DNA from 3 places in the Janibacter sp. Y6 genome. Region 2 is predicted to be linked to each of the others. Evidence: riboswitches for the same ligand, from Rfam matches in the RefSeq annotation. Region 2 holds a riboswitch; each other region holds the start of a gene.
What was found. Region 2 has a riboswitch for S-adenosylmethionine ahead of L6241_RS02915 (homoserine O-acetyltransferase). Riboswitches for the same ligand answer to the same signal wherever they lie in the genome.

Region 1: it holds a riboswitch for S-adenosylmethionine, as region 2 does, so the genes downstream of both, L6241_RS06725 (putative leader peptide) here and L6241_RS02915 (homoserine O-acetyltransferase) in region 2, are expected to answer to the same signal.
Region 3: it holds a riboswitch for S-adenosylmethionine, as region 2 does, so the genes downstream of both, L6241_RS09285 (aminotransferase class V-fold PLP-dependent enzyme) here and L6241_RS02915 (homoserine O-acetyltransferase) in region 2, are expected to answer to the same signal.

Annotation. Positions count from the first base shown of each region.
Region 1 covers NZ_JAKLYZ010000002.1:371,863-376,379, forward strand. Annotated here, with positions in the region: gene L6241_RS06715 (MATE family efflux transporter) at 1-478, shown strand, start outside; gene L6241_RS06720 (sodium:alanine symporter family protein) at 581-2,266, shown strand; SAM riboswitch class IV at 2,407-2,521, shown strand; gene L6241_RS06725 (putative leader peptide) at 2,553-2,657, shown strand; gene ssuE (NADPH-dependent FMN reductase) at 2,828-3,409, shown strand; gene L6241_RS06735 (ABC transporter substrate-binding protein) at 3,406-4,449, shown strand; gene L6241_RS06740 (ABC transporter ATP-binding protein) at 4,446-4,517, shown strand, end outside.
Region 2 covers NZ_JAKLYZ010000001.1:628,893-633,409, reverse strand. Annotated here, with positions in the region: gene L6241_RS02935 (DNA polymerase) at 1-195, opposite strand, end outside; gene L6241_RS02930 (EcsC family protein) at 298-1,026, shown strand; gene L6241_RS02925 (YkvA family protein) at 1,122-1,556, shown strand; gene L6241_RS02920 (DUF4192 domain-containing protein) at 1,659-2,705, shown strand; SAM riboswitch class IV at 2,756-2,867, shown strand; gene L6241_RS02915 (homoserine O-acetyltransferase) at 2,886-4,070, shown strand; gene L6241_RS02910 (universal stress protein) at 4,203-4,517, shown strand, end outside.
Region 3 covers NZ_JAKLYZ010000003.1:353,437-357,953, forward strand. Annotated here, with positions in the region: gene L6241_RS09280 (ribonuclease J) at 1-1,161, shown strand, start outside; gene L6241_RS09285 (aminotransferase class V-fold PLP-dependent enzyme) at 1,318-2,634, opposite strand; SAM riboswitch class IV at 2,675-2,787, opposite strand; gene L6241_RS09290 (prepilin peptidase) at 2,880-3,524, opposite strand; gene L6241_RS09295 (DNA translocase FtsK 4TM domain-containing protein) at 3,653-4,517, shown strand, end outside.

The DNA.
Region 1 (4,517 bases), on a different contig from region 2:
CGCCCAGGCCCTCACCGGTCAGGCCCTCGGGGCCGGCGACCGCCGGGCGGTCCGCGACGCGAGCGCGATCATGATGCGGTGGGGCTGGTGGACCGGCGTCGTCCTCGGGCTGCTCGTCCTTGCCGGGCACCAGGTGCTCCCCGCCCTCTTCACGACGGACGCCGGGGTGCGCGCCGCCATCGCCTCGGGCCTGCTCGTCGTCGCGATCGACCAGCCGCTCGCCGGCCTCGTCTTCACCGCCGACGGGATCCTCATCGGGGCCGGCGACGGGCGCTGGCTCGCCGGGGCCTCGACGGTCGTCCTGCTCGCCTACGTGCCGCTCGTCCTGCTCGCCCGCCACCTGGGCCAGGGGCACACGGCGACCTCGGCGATGGTCGTCCTCTGGGTCGCCTTCAGCGGCTTCATGCTCGTGCGCTGGGCGACGTTGTGGTGGCGTCTGCGCAGCGACGCCTGGCTCGTCACCGGCGCCCGCCGCTGACCGCCCACGGTCGCGGCACGTCCGGCACCGCGGGTCACAGCCGGACAACGTCTCGGTCTCACCCGTTGATCTGCCGCCACGACTGCGGTTGCGTGGATCGGCATGACCCCGCCACAAGCGTCGTCCGTCCTGCCCGTCCCTGCCGCTGACAGCGGTGGCCTGCGAGGATTCGAGGAGGCGGTCAACGACGTCGTCGGCCCCTTCGCCGACTGGTTGTCCTCCGTCGTCTTCTACGCCGTACCCCTCCCCGGGGGCTCCGAGCTGCCCCTCGTCGTCCTCTGGCTCGTCGCCGCGGGCGTCATCATCACGGCCTACCTCGGCGTCGTGCAGGTGCGCGGCGCGCGGCTGTCGCTCGAGGTGGTCCGCGGCAAGTTCTCGCGCCCGGACGACCCCGGTGAGATCACGCACTTCCAGGCCCTGTCCTCCGCGCTGTCCGGCACCGTCGGCCTCGGCAACATCGCCGGCGTCGGCGCGGCTCTCGCCCTCGGTGGGGCGGGTGCGACCTTCTGGATGGTCGTCTGCGGTCTGCTCGGCATGGCGACGAAGTTCGCGGAGTGCACGCTCGGCGTGAAGTACCGCACCGTCAACCCCGACGGCTCGATCTCCGGCGGCCCCTTCAAGTACCTGCCGGTCGCGTACGGCCGGTTCGGCCGGGTCCCCGCCGCGATCATGACCGGCGCCTTCGCCATCGCGATCTTCTTCTTCGGGGTCGGCGGCGGCAACATGTTCCAGGCCAACCAGACCTTCGCCCAGGCTCGCGAGGTGACCGGTGGCGCCGACGGCTTCCTCGGCTCCGACGGGTCCGCGCTCGTCTTCGGCCTGGCCCTGGCCGCGCTCATCGGCGCGGTGATCCTCGGCGGCATCACCTCGATCGCCGCGGTGACCTCGAAGCTCGTCCCGGTCATGGGCATCGGCTACGTCGCGGCGTGCCTGCTCGTCATCGGCTCGAACATCAGCCAGGTCCCCGGCGCCCTCGGCGACATCGTCAGCGGCGCCTTCACCCCGGAGGCCGGGCTCGGCGGCCTCGTCGGCGTCCTCATCGTCGGCTTCCAGCGCGCGGCCTTCTCCAACGAGGCCGGTCTGGGCTCGGCCCCGATCGCGCACTCGGCCGTGAAGACCACCCGCCCCGTCTCCGAGGGCTTCGTCGCCCTCCTCGAGCCCTTCATCGACACGGTCATCGTGTGCACGATGACCGCCCTGACCATCGTCATCGCGAACCCGCCGTCGTGGCGCGAGGGCATCGACCAGGTCAAGGCGGGTGGCGGCGCGCCCGACGGCGTGCTCCTCACCAGCGACGCCTTCGCCACCTTCCTGCCGCAGTTCCCGGTGATCCTCGCCGTCATGGTGGCGCTCTTCGCCTTCTCCACGCTCATCACGTGGAGCTACTACGGCGAGAAGGCCTGGGAGTACTTCTTCGGCCCGTCGCGGCCGAGCCTGCTCACCTACAAGCTGATCTTCGTCTCCTTCACGGTCATCGGCACGGTGCTCACCTTCGGCTCGGTGCTCACCCTCACCGACGCCTTCCTCTTCATGTGCGGCTTCATCAACCTCCTCGGGCTGTACTTCCTCCTGCCCGAGCTCAAGAGCGAGATGCGCGACTACCTGGCCGACTGGCGCAGCGGACGTCTCTACGAGCTCGGCGCCGCCGACGAGGCCGAGCTGAGCGCCATCCGCGAGGAGCAGGGCAACACCGGCGACCTGCCCCAGATGCGCACCGACTCGGCTCACGACAGTGGGCTGAGCATGGAGGAGCGCGCCCGCGGCGGGGCCCGGGCCGACGAGGACTGACACGCCCGACCCACGTCATGACGAGGACGACCCGCCGGCACACCGCCGGCGGGTCGTCCTGCGTCCGTAGGCGGTCCGAGATGCGAGACACCAATCCCTACTGTTGCGATAGGACTTGACCGCGCGCTAGGTTCCTCGCAGGTCATGAGCTCCAGCGCCAAGCCCCGGCTCGCTGGACAGCAACCCTCCATCTCGCAGTGGGGTGCTCCGGGTGAGGACCTGGCCCCTGCCGACTGGCAGGGGCAAGCGCGAGGCCCCACGGCCTCGAGACGAGGACGGGCACCACATGAGCACCGACACGACCCGCACCACGGGCCGGCGCAGCTGCCGGCACGTCGAGCGACGGCACGTCGACCTGCTCCGCGTCAGCAGCGCGCTCTGTCGCCGCTGACGCAGCAGACGTAGCACCCCCACCACCGACCGGTCGCCCCGCGGCCCGGTCAGCGTGGCGTGCCCGTCACCCCTGACCCAGCGCCCCTGGGTCGCCCCACCCTCACCGCACCACGGCCGTCCGGCACCCGCCGACGTCCGACGACCCCCCATGCCCAGGAAGGCATCCCCATGGCTCTCGTCGCCACCATCTCGAGCAGTCCGTCGACGACATCGCGCACCGACGGCGTGCTCACCCACCTCTCGCGCTGGGTCCAGCGCGCCGGCCACCTCACCCTGCCCGTCGTCCTGCGCGACCTGCCCGCCGGGCCGCTCCTGCGAGCCGACACCGCCCACCCCGACGTCGCCGCCGCGGTCGCGACGATCGCGAGCGCCGACGCCGTCGTCGTGAGCACCCCGGTCTACAAGGCGGCCTACAGCGGTCTGCTCAAGACCTTCCTCGACCTGCTGCCCCAGGACGCGCTGCGCGGCAAGGTCGTCCTGCCCGTGGCCACCGGAGGCAGCCCCGCGCACGTCCTGTCCGTCGACTACGCGCTGCGGCCGGTGCTGGCCAGCCTGGCGCCGAGCGCGATCACCCCCGGGTGGTTCGTGCGGGCCGACGAGGTGCACCTGCTCGACGGCGGTGAGATCCTCCTCGACGAGTCCGCCGCCGCCCCCCTTCGCGAGGTCACCCGGGTCTTCCTCGACGGCGTCGCCGGGCGATCGCTCGTCGCAGCCGCCGACCGCGCGCACGGCGTGGAGCGGGTGGCCTGATGCGCACCACGACCCGCCGCTCCGTCCTGTCCGCCGGCGCGCTCCTCGCCCTGACGACGAGCCTGGCCACCGGCTGCGCCCTGCCCACGAGCGACGCGCAGTCGCAGGAGGAGGGGGCGCACACGACCGTGCGCTACCAGGGCAGCGCCAACGCCGTCACCTGGCCCGAGCTCGCCGACGACCTCGGCTACCTCGATCGCGTCCAGCTCGAGTACGTCGGCGCGACGACCAGCGGCCCGCAGGACATCCAGTCCGTCGCGACCGGCCAGACCGACATCGGCGGCGCCTTCTCGGGCGCCATCGTCAAGCTCGTCGAGGCGGGCTCCCCGATCACCGCCGTCGTCAACTACTACGGCTCGGACGCGAAGTCCTACCAGGGGGTCTACGTCCGCAAGGACAGCGCCATCCGCCGGCCCCGTGACCTCGTCGGCAAGAAGATCGCGGTCAACACGCTGGGCGCCCACGCAGAGGCGGCGATCGACACGTGGCTGACGACGTCCGGGCTGTCGCAGAGCGAGATCGACCAGGTCCAGCTCATCGTCCTGCCGCCCAACGACACCGAGGAGGCCGTCCGACGCGGGCAGGTCGACGCCGGTGCGCTCGGCGGGATCTTCCAGGACCACGCGAAGGCCCAGGGCGACATCCGTGAGCTCTTCCGCGACACCGAGGTCGTCGGACCGATCAACGGCGGGCAGTACGTGCTGCGCGACGACTTCATCGCGCAGCACCCCCAGGCCACCCGAGAGCTGACGACCGGGGTCGCCAAGGCCATCGAGTGGGCCCGCACGACGCCCCGCGCCGACGTCATCGCCCGCTTCACCCAGATCGTCGAGGCGCGCGACCGCAACGAGACGACCGCCACCCTGCGGTACTGGAAGAGCACGGGCATCCCCGCCCGCGGCGGGGTCATCAGCGACACCGACTTCACCCAGTGGTCGGACTGGCTGGAGAGCAGCGGCATCGTCGCGGCGGGCGAGCTCGACCCCTCGCAGATCTACACCAACGAGTACAACGACCTCGCGAAGGAGGGGTCGTCGTGACCTCGAGCATCGAGCTGCGCCACGTGACGAAGGAGTTCGTCGTGCGGCCCACGAAGGAGCAGCCCCGC
Region 2 (4,517 bases):
GAGCGCGGCCCCGGCCGCCAGGAGAGGGGCGAGATCGCGAGCCGACCAGGTGACCCACCGGGTGGGCCTCAGCGTCGCGAGCCCGCCGGCGACGTCCGGGCCCAGCACGACGTGGTCCTCCGCGCCGACGGCGAGCGCCGCGCCGGGCGAGAGGACCAGGGCGCGCGCGGCGCCGGGGAGGGGTCTCGTGCTCACCGGGTCACGGTAGGCGGCTGCGGGGCCTCGGCGTGCGCACGATGGGGCAGGATGACCACGCGGCGGGCGACACGGCCCGGCGCAGACAGACCAGGAGGACCCGTGGGACGCATCTCCGACGCGCTCGGCTTCGGCAAGGACGAGAAGGAGCAGGTGCAGCAGACGCGCACGGCTCTCGAGCAGGCGCAGGACCCGAAGGACCAGGGCGCGCTCAACGCGTCCGTCTCCCGGGTCGTCGAGAGCCTCCTCGACACCGGCATCGACGGGCGCGGCCCCTTCGACTCGGCCGCCCAGGTCGCCGACGCCGCGCTCGCCAAGCACGGCGGCAACGCCGAGAAGGCCGTCGACGAGGTCATGCGCGACCACCTCAAGCTCGTCGCGGCGAGCGGCTTCGTCACCAACCTCGGCGGCTTCATCACGCTGCCCGTGGCGCTCCCGGCGAACGTCCTGGGCTTCTACCTCCTCGCGACCCGCATGACCGCCGCGACCGCCCGTCTGCGCGGCCACGACATCGCCGACCCGCGCATCCGCAGCGCGGTCCTCCTCGCGCTCGTCGGCGCCGACGCCAACGACCTGCTCGCCAAGGCCGGGATGGCCGCCCCGTCCGGGCGCCTGACCAACCTCGCCGCGCAGCGCCTCCCGGGGCCGGCCCTCATGGTCGTCAACAAGGCCGTCGGCTTCCGGATCCTGTCGACGGCGGGGCGCAAGTCCTTCTCCCGCTTCGGCAAGTCGGTGCCGGTCGTCGGCGGGGCCGTCGGAGGGGGCATGGACACATGGCTGCTCAAGCAGCTCGCCGACCACGTGCGCACGGAGTTCCCGCCCGCCTCGTGACCATCGGGCGACCCGGGGGAATCCTCCGGGTCGCCCGCTCGTTCTACTCCTCGCGGCCGGCCCCAGACCGGCCCGACCTCGAGAAGGGGAGCCCGATGGCCCGACGACACCGCATGCACGCCGCCGCGAACCTCGCCGGCGCCGTGCGCAGCGCCACCCGTCCCGGCACGCCCAGCCTGATCCAGCGGGTGCTCGCACTGCCCCGCCTCGTCCGCGCCGTGCGCAGCGGGCGCTACCAGGGGATGAGCAGCGGGCAGCTCACCCTCATGCTCCTCGGCCTCGGCTACGTCGTCTCGCCGATCGACGTCGTGCCGGAGGGGCTGCTCCTCGTCGTCGGCCTCGTCGACGACGCGGTCATCCTGTCCTGGCTCGCCGTGTCGCTCGTGCGCGAGACCGAGGACTTCATCGCCTGGGAGCAGGCCGGCTCGCCCGCTCCCGGTGCCCATGCCTACGCATCGGGCCCCACGCCCGGCCCCGCATCCGCCTACGCGACGTCGACGACCGTGCCCTCCGAGGTCGTTCGCGACTGACGGCCACGTGCGTCGTCCACAGGTGGGCGCGCCGCGCAGCCGTCGTCCACAGGGCGCCGCGACGTCCTGACGGGAGCCCGCGCCACAGGGCAGCGTGCGGTCATGGAGACCGTCCGAGCCCGCACCCCTGTCGACATCGCCGTCATGGCGCCCTATCTCCTCGGCTTCCACCCCGAGGACTCTCTCGTCCTGCTCGCCCTCGACGGGCGACGCGTCGGGCTGATCCAGCGCTGCGACATCGTCCCCGACGAGCACGCCGAGCGCGCCGTGCGCCAGATGGTCGGGCAGGTCGTGCAGACCCGTGCCCGCGCGGTGGTCGCCGTCGCCTACGAGACCCGGTCCGGCGCCTCCGCCCGGATGCGCGCAGTCCTCGCGGGTCTCGTCGACCGAGGCGTCATCGGGTGCAGCCCGGTCGTCGTCGTGCGCGACGGGCGGTGGCACTCGCCGGACCGCGACGTCGAGGGGTGGGAGGAGGACGGCGTCGTGCTCCCCGAGGCGAGCAGGGTGCCCGGTGTCGCCGCGCTGGTCGCCCACGGACGAGCGCCCCTGCGGACGCGGTCGGACCTCGCAGAGCAGGTCGCCCCTGGCACCCACCCGGGCAGCGCGCTCGTCGAGACGCTCCTCGCGCGCCGGCCGACGGGGCCTCGGGGCCGGGCTGCGGCGACGGCCGCCTGGACGGCCGTCCTGCGCGCCCGGGAGCCGGTCGACGACCTCGACGACGACGTCGTCGCCGACCTCGTCGTGTCGTTGCGCGACCGGGCCTGGCGCGACGCCCTCCTCGCCGTCCTCACCCCCGGGCCGGACGCGGTGCCCGGCATCGACCCCGAGGACCTGCGCACCGCCGCCGCGGCGGCGCGCTGCTGCACGTGGACCCACGATGCGACGGGCAGCCGCGGGGGAGAGGTCGACGACGCGGCGGCGCTCGACGTCGAGGCCCTGCTCGACCGGTTGTGCGGTGTCGTGCACCGGGTGCCCGAGCCGCGCAGCGCGCCGCTGCTCACCGTCGTCGGGCAGGTGGCCTGGTGGTCGGGCAGCGGTGCCCTGGCGGGCATCGCCCTCGAGGCGGCCCTGCGAGCAGACCCCCGCTACCGGCTCGCCGTGCTGCTCGACCAGCTCGTCACCCACGGCATCCGGTTGCCCGCCGCCTGAGGGTGAGACGCCCGTGGCCCCGCCCACGGCGCCTCGTTACACTTCGGGCAGGTCATGAGACCCAGCGTCAAGCGCCGGCTTGCTGGGCGGCAACCCTCCTCGCGATGGGGTGCCCCGGGTGATGACCTGGCCGCACCGACCCGGTGCGTGCAAGAGCGAGGCTGCAGGAGCGCATCCGTCATGAGCGTGACGTCATTCGTCCGACCCGGTGCAGATCGACCGGGCACCCCCATCCCCACCTCGGTGCCCGCCCGCGCGGCAGGCCCGGCGCGCCCGAGCGCGGCCTGGCGCGAGGGCGACGACCCCGGCGGCCGGGTCTTCGCCGACCTCGGACCGCTCGACCTCGAGCGCGGCGCACGGCTGCCCGAGGTCCGGATCGCCTACGAGACGTGGGGCGAGCTCGCCCCGGACGGCTCCAACGCCGTCCTCGTCGAGCACGCCCTCACCGGCGACAGCCACGTCGTCGGGCCGAGCGGCCCCGGTCACCCGACGCCCGGGTGGTGGGAGGGCATGGTCGGTCCCGGCGCGCCGGTCGACACCGACCGCTACTTCGTCGTCGCGCCCAACGTGCTCGGCGGGTGCCAGGGCAGCACCGGCCCGAGCTCGCCGGCCCCGGACGGCGCCCCGTGGGGCTCGCGCTTCCCAGCGGTGACGATCCGCGACCAGGTGGCCGCGGAGGTCCTGCTCGCCGACGCCCTCGGCGTCACCCGGTGGGCCGCGGTCGTCGGCGGCTCGATGGGCGGCATGCGCGCCCTGGAGTGGGCGCTCTCGGAGCCCGAGCGGGTCGAGCGGGCCGTCGTGCTCGCGAGCACCCCGTACGCGACGGCGGAGCAGATCGGGTGGTCGCAGGCCCAGGTCATGGCGATCCGCAACGACCCCCACTTCGCCGGGGGCGACTACTACGGGCAGCCCGAGGGCCCCGACGCCGGTCTGAGCATCGCGCGCCAGGTCGCCCACGTCACCTACCGCAGCGAGATCGAGCTGCACGACCGCTTCGGGCGGCGCGGGCAGGCCGAGGGGGCCGACGCCCCCTTCGCCGTCGAGAGCTATCTCGAGCACCACGGCACCAAGCTCGCCGGTCGCTTCGACGCCAACTCCTACGTCGTGCTCACCGAGGCGATGAACTCCCACGACGTCGGGCGTGACCGGGGCGGTCTCGAGTCGGCGCTGCGGGCCTACCCCGGGCGGCTCACGGTGGCGGCCGTCGACAGCGACCGGCTCTACCCCCCACGGCTCACCGACGAGGTCGCCGCGCTGCGCCCGGGCACGGTCCAGCGGCTCGTCACGAGCCGGTCGGGGCACGACGGCTTCCTCACCGAGATCGAGCAGGTCGCGACGATCGTGCGCGAGGCCCTCGACGGTTGACGCCGAGCCGCCGACGACGGCCTCGACCGGCACCGCTGACGCGTCCGGCGCGCCCCGTCCTCTTGCCCGTGCGGCACCGCGCTCGCGGTGTAGCGTCTGCGGCAACTACCAGCCATGGACAAGGAGTCGCAGATGACGATCGTCGTTGGTTACGTCTCGACCAAGGAGGGACGCGCCGCCCTCGACCGTGCGGTCGAGGAGGCGAAGCTGCGCGGGCGACGCCTCGTCGTCGTGCACTCCGACCGCGGCGGCTCGGGCTTCACCGGTGACAACGCCGCCTCCCAGGAGGCCACCCTCCAGGGGGTGCGCGACGACCTCGCCGGCAGCGGCGTCGACGTCGACGTGCGTGGTCTCGTGCGCGGCAAGGAGCCGGCCGAGGACCTCATCGCCGTCGCGGAGGAGACCGATGCCGAGCTCATCGTCATCGGGCTGCGCCGCCGCACCCCC
Region 3 (4,517 bases), on a different contig from region 2:
GACCAGCTGCCGCTCGACGGCCGGATCACCGACCTGCGCGCCTTCGCGCGGGCCGGCGAGGAGGGGGTCGACCTCTTCCTCACCGACAGCACGAACGCGACGGTCCCGGGATTCACCGCGCCCGAGCGCGACATCTCGGCGGCGATCGACAAGGTCTTCCGCGGGGCCGAGCGGCGGATCATCGCCGCGTGCTTCTCCTCGCACGTGCACCGCGTCCAGCAGGTGCTCGACGCCGCGGAGCGCAACGGGCGCAAGGTCGCCTTCGTCGGTCGCTCGATGATCCGCAACATGGGGATCGCGGCCGACCTCGGTCATCTCCACGTGCCCGACCGGGTGCTCGTCGACGTCAAGAAGCTCGGCGACCTGCCCGACGACCAGGTCGTCCTCATCTGCACCGGCAGCCAGGGCGAGCCGATGGCTGCCCTCAACCGCATGGCCAACCGCGACCACCGCATCGACGTCGGCGTCGACGACACGATCATGCTGCTCTCCTCGCCGATCCCCGGCAACGAGGGCTCCGTGTGGCGGGTCATCAACGGCCTCATGCGCCTGGGCGCCCACGTCGTGCACAGCGGCGGCACCGACCGGGTCCACGTCTCCGGCCACGCGAGCGCCGGAGAGCTGCTCTACTGCTACAACATCGTCAAGCCCAAGAACGTCCTGCCGGTGCACGGCGAGTGGCGTCACCTCGTGGCCAACCGTGACCTCGCGATCGCGACGGGGGTCCACCCCGACCACATCCCGCTCGCCGAGGACGGCGTCGTCGTCGACCTCGTCGACGGCCGGGCGCGGGTCGTCGGTGCGGTGCCGTGCGGCTACGTCTACGTCGACGGCAGCAGCGTGGGCGAGGCCGACGAGGACCTGCTCAAGGACCGCCGCATCCTGCGCGACGAGGGCTTCATCTCGGTCATGGTCGTCATCAACTCCTCGAGCGGCGCGATCCTCGCCGGCCCGGAGATCACCGCCCGCGGCTTCGCCGAGGGTGACGAGATCTTCGAGCAGGTCCGTCCCAAGATCGTCGCGGCGATCCAGGACGCGACGGCGAAGGGGGTCACCGACCCCCACCAGCTGCAGCAGGTCATCCGTCGCGCCGTCGGCGGCTGGGTCGGCGGCAAGATCCGCCGCCGCCCGATGATCATCCCGACGGTCGTCGAGGCCTGAGGCTCACCCCTTCGCCCGGCACCCCCGAGCTACCACACCCCCTCGAGCTACCACACCCCCCGAGCTACCACGCAGTACTGGTCGTCATCACGACCAGTACTGCGTGGTAGCTCGCGTCGTAGACGGGTCGGTAGCCGGAGGCGGGCGAAGGGGGAGTCAGCCCCGCGGGGCGAGGGAGCGGACCGCGGCGACGAGCCGGTCGACGTGCTCGGGGGAGTTCGCCAGGCCCAGGCTCGCGCGGACCGCGCTCGTGCTGCTCGAACCCTGCCGCGCCAGGAGCGCGTCGACGAGGACGTGGGCGCAGAAGCGTCCGTCGCGCACCCCGATGCCGTGCTCGTCGGAGAGGCGGCGCGAGACCTCCTCGGCGGAGCGGCCCTCGACGGTGAAGGTGACGACCGGCGCCCGGTCGTGCGTCGGCCCGAAGATCGAGTGCGTCTGCACCCCGGGGATCGCGTCGAGCCGGCTGACCAAGCCCCGCCCGAGCGTCTCGTCGAGCTCGGCGATGGCCTCACGGTGCTCCTCGACGACCTCGCACGCGACGGCCAGGGCCACCGCGCCGAGGACGTTCGGGCTGCCGGCCTCGTGGCGGGCGGGACCGATCTGCCACGTCGTGTCCTCGTCGGAGACCGCCGCCGTCGCACCGCCCCCGGCGAGGTAGGGCTCGGCCGCGTCGAGCCAGTCCGAGCGCCCGACGAGCACGCCGGCGCCGTAGGGCGCATAGATCTTGTGCCCCGAGAAGGCGACGTAGTCGAGCTCCTCGAGCGCGAGGTCGACGGCGCGGTGCTGGACGAGCTGGGCGGCGTCGAGCGCGACCCGGGCGCCGTGCCGGCGGGCGACCGTCGCGATCTGCGCGACCGGCCAGTACTCGCCCGTGACGTTCGACGCGCCGGTGACGACGACGAGCGCGTCGGCGGCGCGCGAGGTCCGCAGCGCCGCGTCGACGACCGAGACCGCCTCGGCCGGGCTCGCGGGCACGGGGAGGCGGACGAGCTGCTCGGCGCGCCACGGCAGGATCGTCGCGTGGTGGTCGGAGCCGAAGACGAAGACCTGCGCGTCCTGCGGCACGACCGAGGCGAGGAGGTTGAAGGAGTCGGTGGTGTTGCGCGTGAAGATCACGTGGTCGTCCGCGCGCGCGCCGACGAAGCGGGCCACGACCTCGCGGGCCTGCTCGTAGCGCGCGCTCGTCACGCGCGAGGCGTAGCCGTTGCCGCGGTGCACCGACGAGTACGTGAGGCTCGCCTCGTCGACGGCGGCCTTGACGGCGACGAAGGCCGAGGTCGAGGCCCCATGGTCGAGATTCGCGTACTCCACCTCGGCGCCGGACTCGAGCGGGCAGACGAGCCCGTCGGAGACGAGGGCCGGGGTCGACGGCGCGCTCGGGCGGGGTCGCAGCTGGTGCACGGCCGCCAGCGTCGGCTCGGCGGGGCGGGGGAGCGTCGGCGCAGCGGCCGGGGCGAGAGCGGTGGTGGACATGGCATGCCTCCCATGAGGTCTGGGACCTCGGGGCAGCCGGGGTCCGCGCTTGCCGGCGTCGTCTGGCGTCGGCCAGGTCGTCACCCGGAGCACCCCACCGCGGAGGAGGGTTGCCGACCAGCGAGCCGGGGCTTGACGCTGGCACTCATGACCTTGGCCGCGACGATAGCAGCGGGTCGGGGAGCGGCGTCGAGCCCGTCCGGCCCCGTCTTGTCTGCTGAGACCTGGGCGGGGGAGGGGCGTGCTCAGGCGCGTACGAGGAGCGCGAGGACCGCCCCGAGCACGAGGTAGGGGCCGAAGGCGAGGTGCGTGGCCCGGTCCACCCGGCGCAGCACGAGGAGCACGAGCGCAGCGGCACCGCCGAGCGCGAAGGCCGCGTACACGCCGATGGTGAGGGTGCTCCACCCGTACCAGCCGAGCAGCGGGGCGAGGGCGAGCACGAGCTTCGCGTCGCCCATCCCGATGCCGCGCGAGCCGAGGACGAGGCTGACGAGCACGAAGGCACCGCCGACGCCCGCCGTGGCGACGAGCGCCCGGCGCAGGTCGTCCCACTGCCCGGACGTCGCCGCGGCGAGGGCGAGGAGCGCGAGGACGGCGGCCGCGAAGGGGAGCGTGAGGGCGTTGGGCAGCCGGTGGACGTCCGCGTCGACCGCGAGCAGGAGCAGGCCGACCGGGGCGAGGAGCGCGGTCGCCGCCGCGGCGGCGAGCGGCTCGTCGCGGGCGACCCAGACGAGGGCGGCCGCGAGCGCCGGCACCGCCGGCACGAGCCACCCGTGGGCGGGCAGCGGAGCCGTCTCGTCGGGGCGTCGGTAGGTGCCCGAGCGGCCCCACCTCCACGCGAGGGGCATGCCCACGAGCGCGACGGCGAGCGCGACGAGGACATGGGGCACGCACGCAGGGTATGCGGGCGCCGGTGGCTCTCCCCGGCGCCGTCCACACCCCCCTTCGCCCGGAACCGGCGGCCCCTGGTGCGCGTGTGACACGTGTGAAAGGGATGGCGATCGCCTAGCCTGCGAGCATGGCAACACGTAACGGCACCCCCGCGCGCCCGCGTGGGGGATCCACCCGCGCACCCGGTCGCACGGCCGCGACCAAGGGCCCGGGGCGGTCCACGGGCACCAAGGCCCGGTCCTCCTCGCGCTCCTCCGGCCGCACCGGCTCGAAGGGGTCGGGCACGACCTCGGCGAAGGGGGGCGGTCTCCCGCTCCCGCTCGCCGCCGTGCGCAGCACGTGGATGGGGGTCGCCGGCGCCGCCGGCGCCGGTGCCCGTCGGGTGGGCCACCAGGCCGGCCAGATCGAGCCCGAGCACCGTCGTGACGGTCTCGGCTTCACCCTCGTCGCGCTCGCCGTCGTCGTCGCCGCCGTCGAGTGGTGGGGCCTGCAGGGCGGGCTCGCCGATCTCGTGCACGCCGTGGCCGCAGGGACCTTCGGCCGTGTCGCCTACGCCCTCCCGCTCGTCCTCGTCCTCGCCGGGTGGCGCCTGCTGCGCGGCGCCGACGACGCGACGAGCGCCCGGCTCGGCTTCGGCCTGGCCCTGCTCTCGCTGTCGGTCTGCGGTCTGACGCACATCGCCCGCGGCATCCCGCAGCCCCCCGACGGCGCCGGCCCGATGCGCGACGCCGGCGGCATCGTCGGCTTCCTCGCCTCCGACCCGCTCGCCACCGGGCTCACCGTGTGGCCGACGGCGATCATCCTCGTCCTGCTCGGCACCTTCTCGCTCCTGCTCGTCACGGGCACGCCCCTGCACGAGATCCCCACCCGGGCCGCCTACCTGCGGGCCGTCTTCACCGGCGCCCCGCCGCAGCCGCACGACGAGGTCGAGAGCACGCCGGCGGCCGCCCGTGCCGTGCAGGCCGCCCGCAAGCGCCGCTTCGACGAGCTCG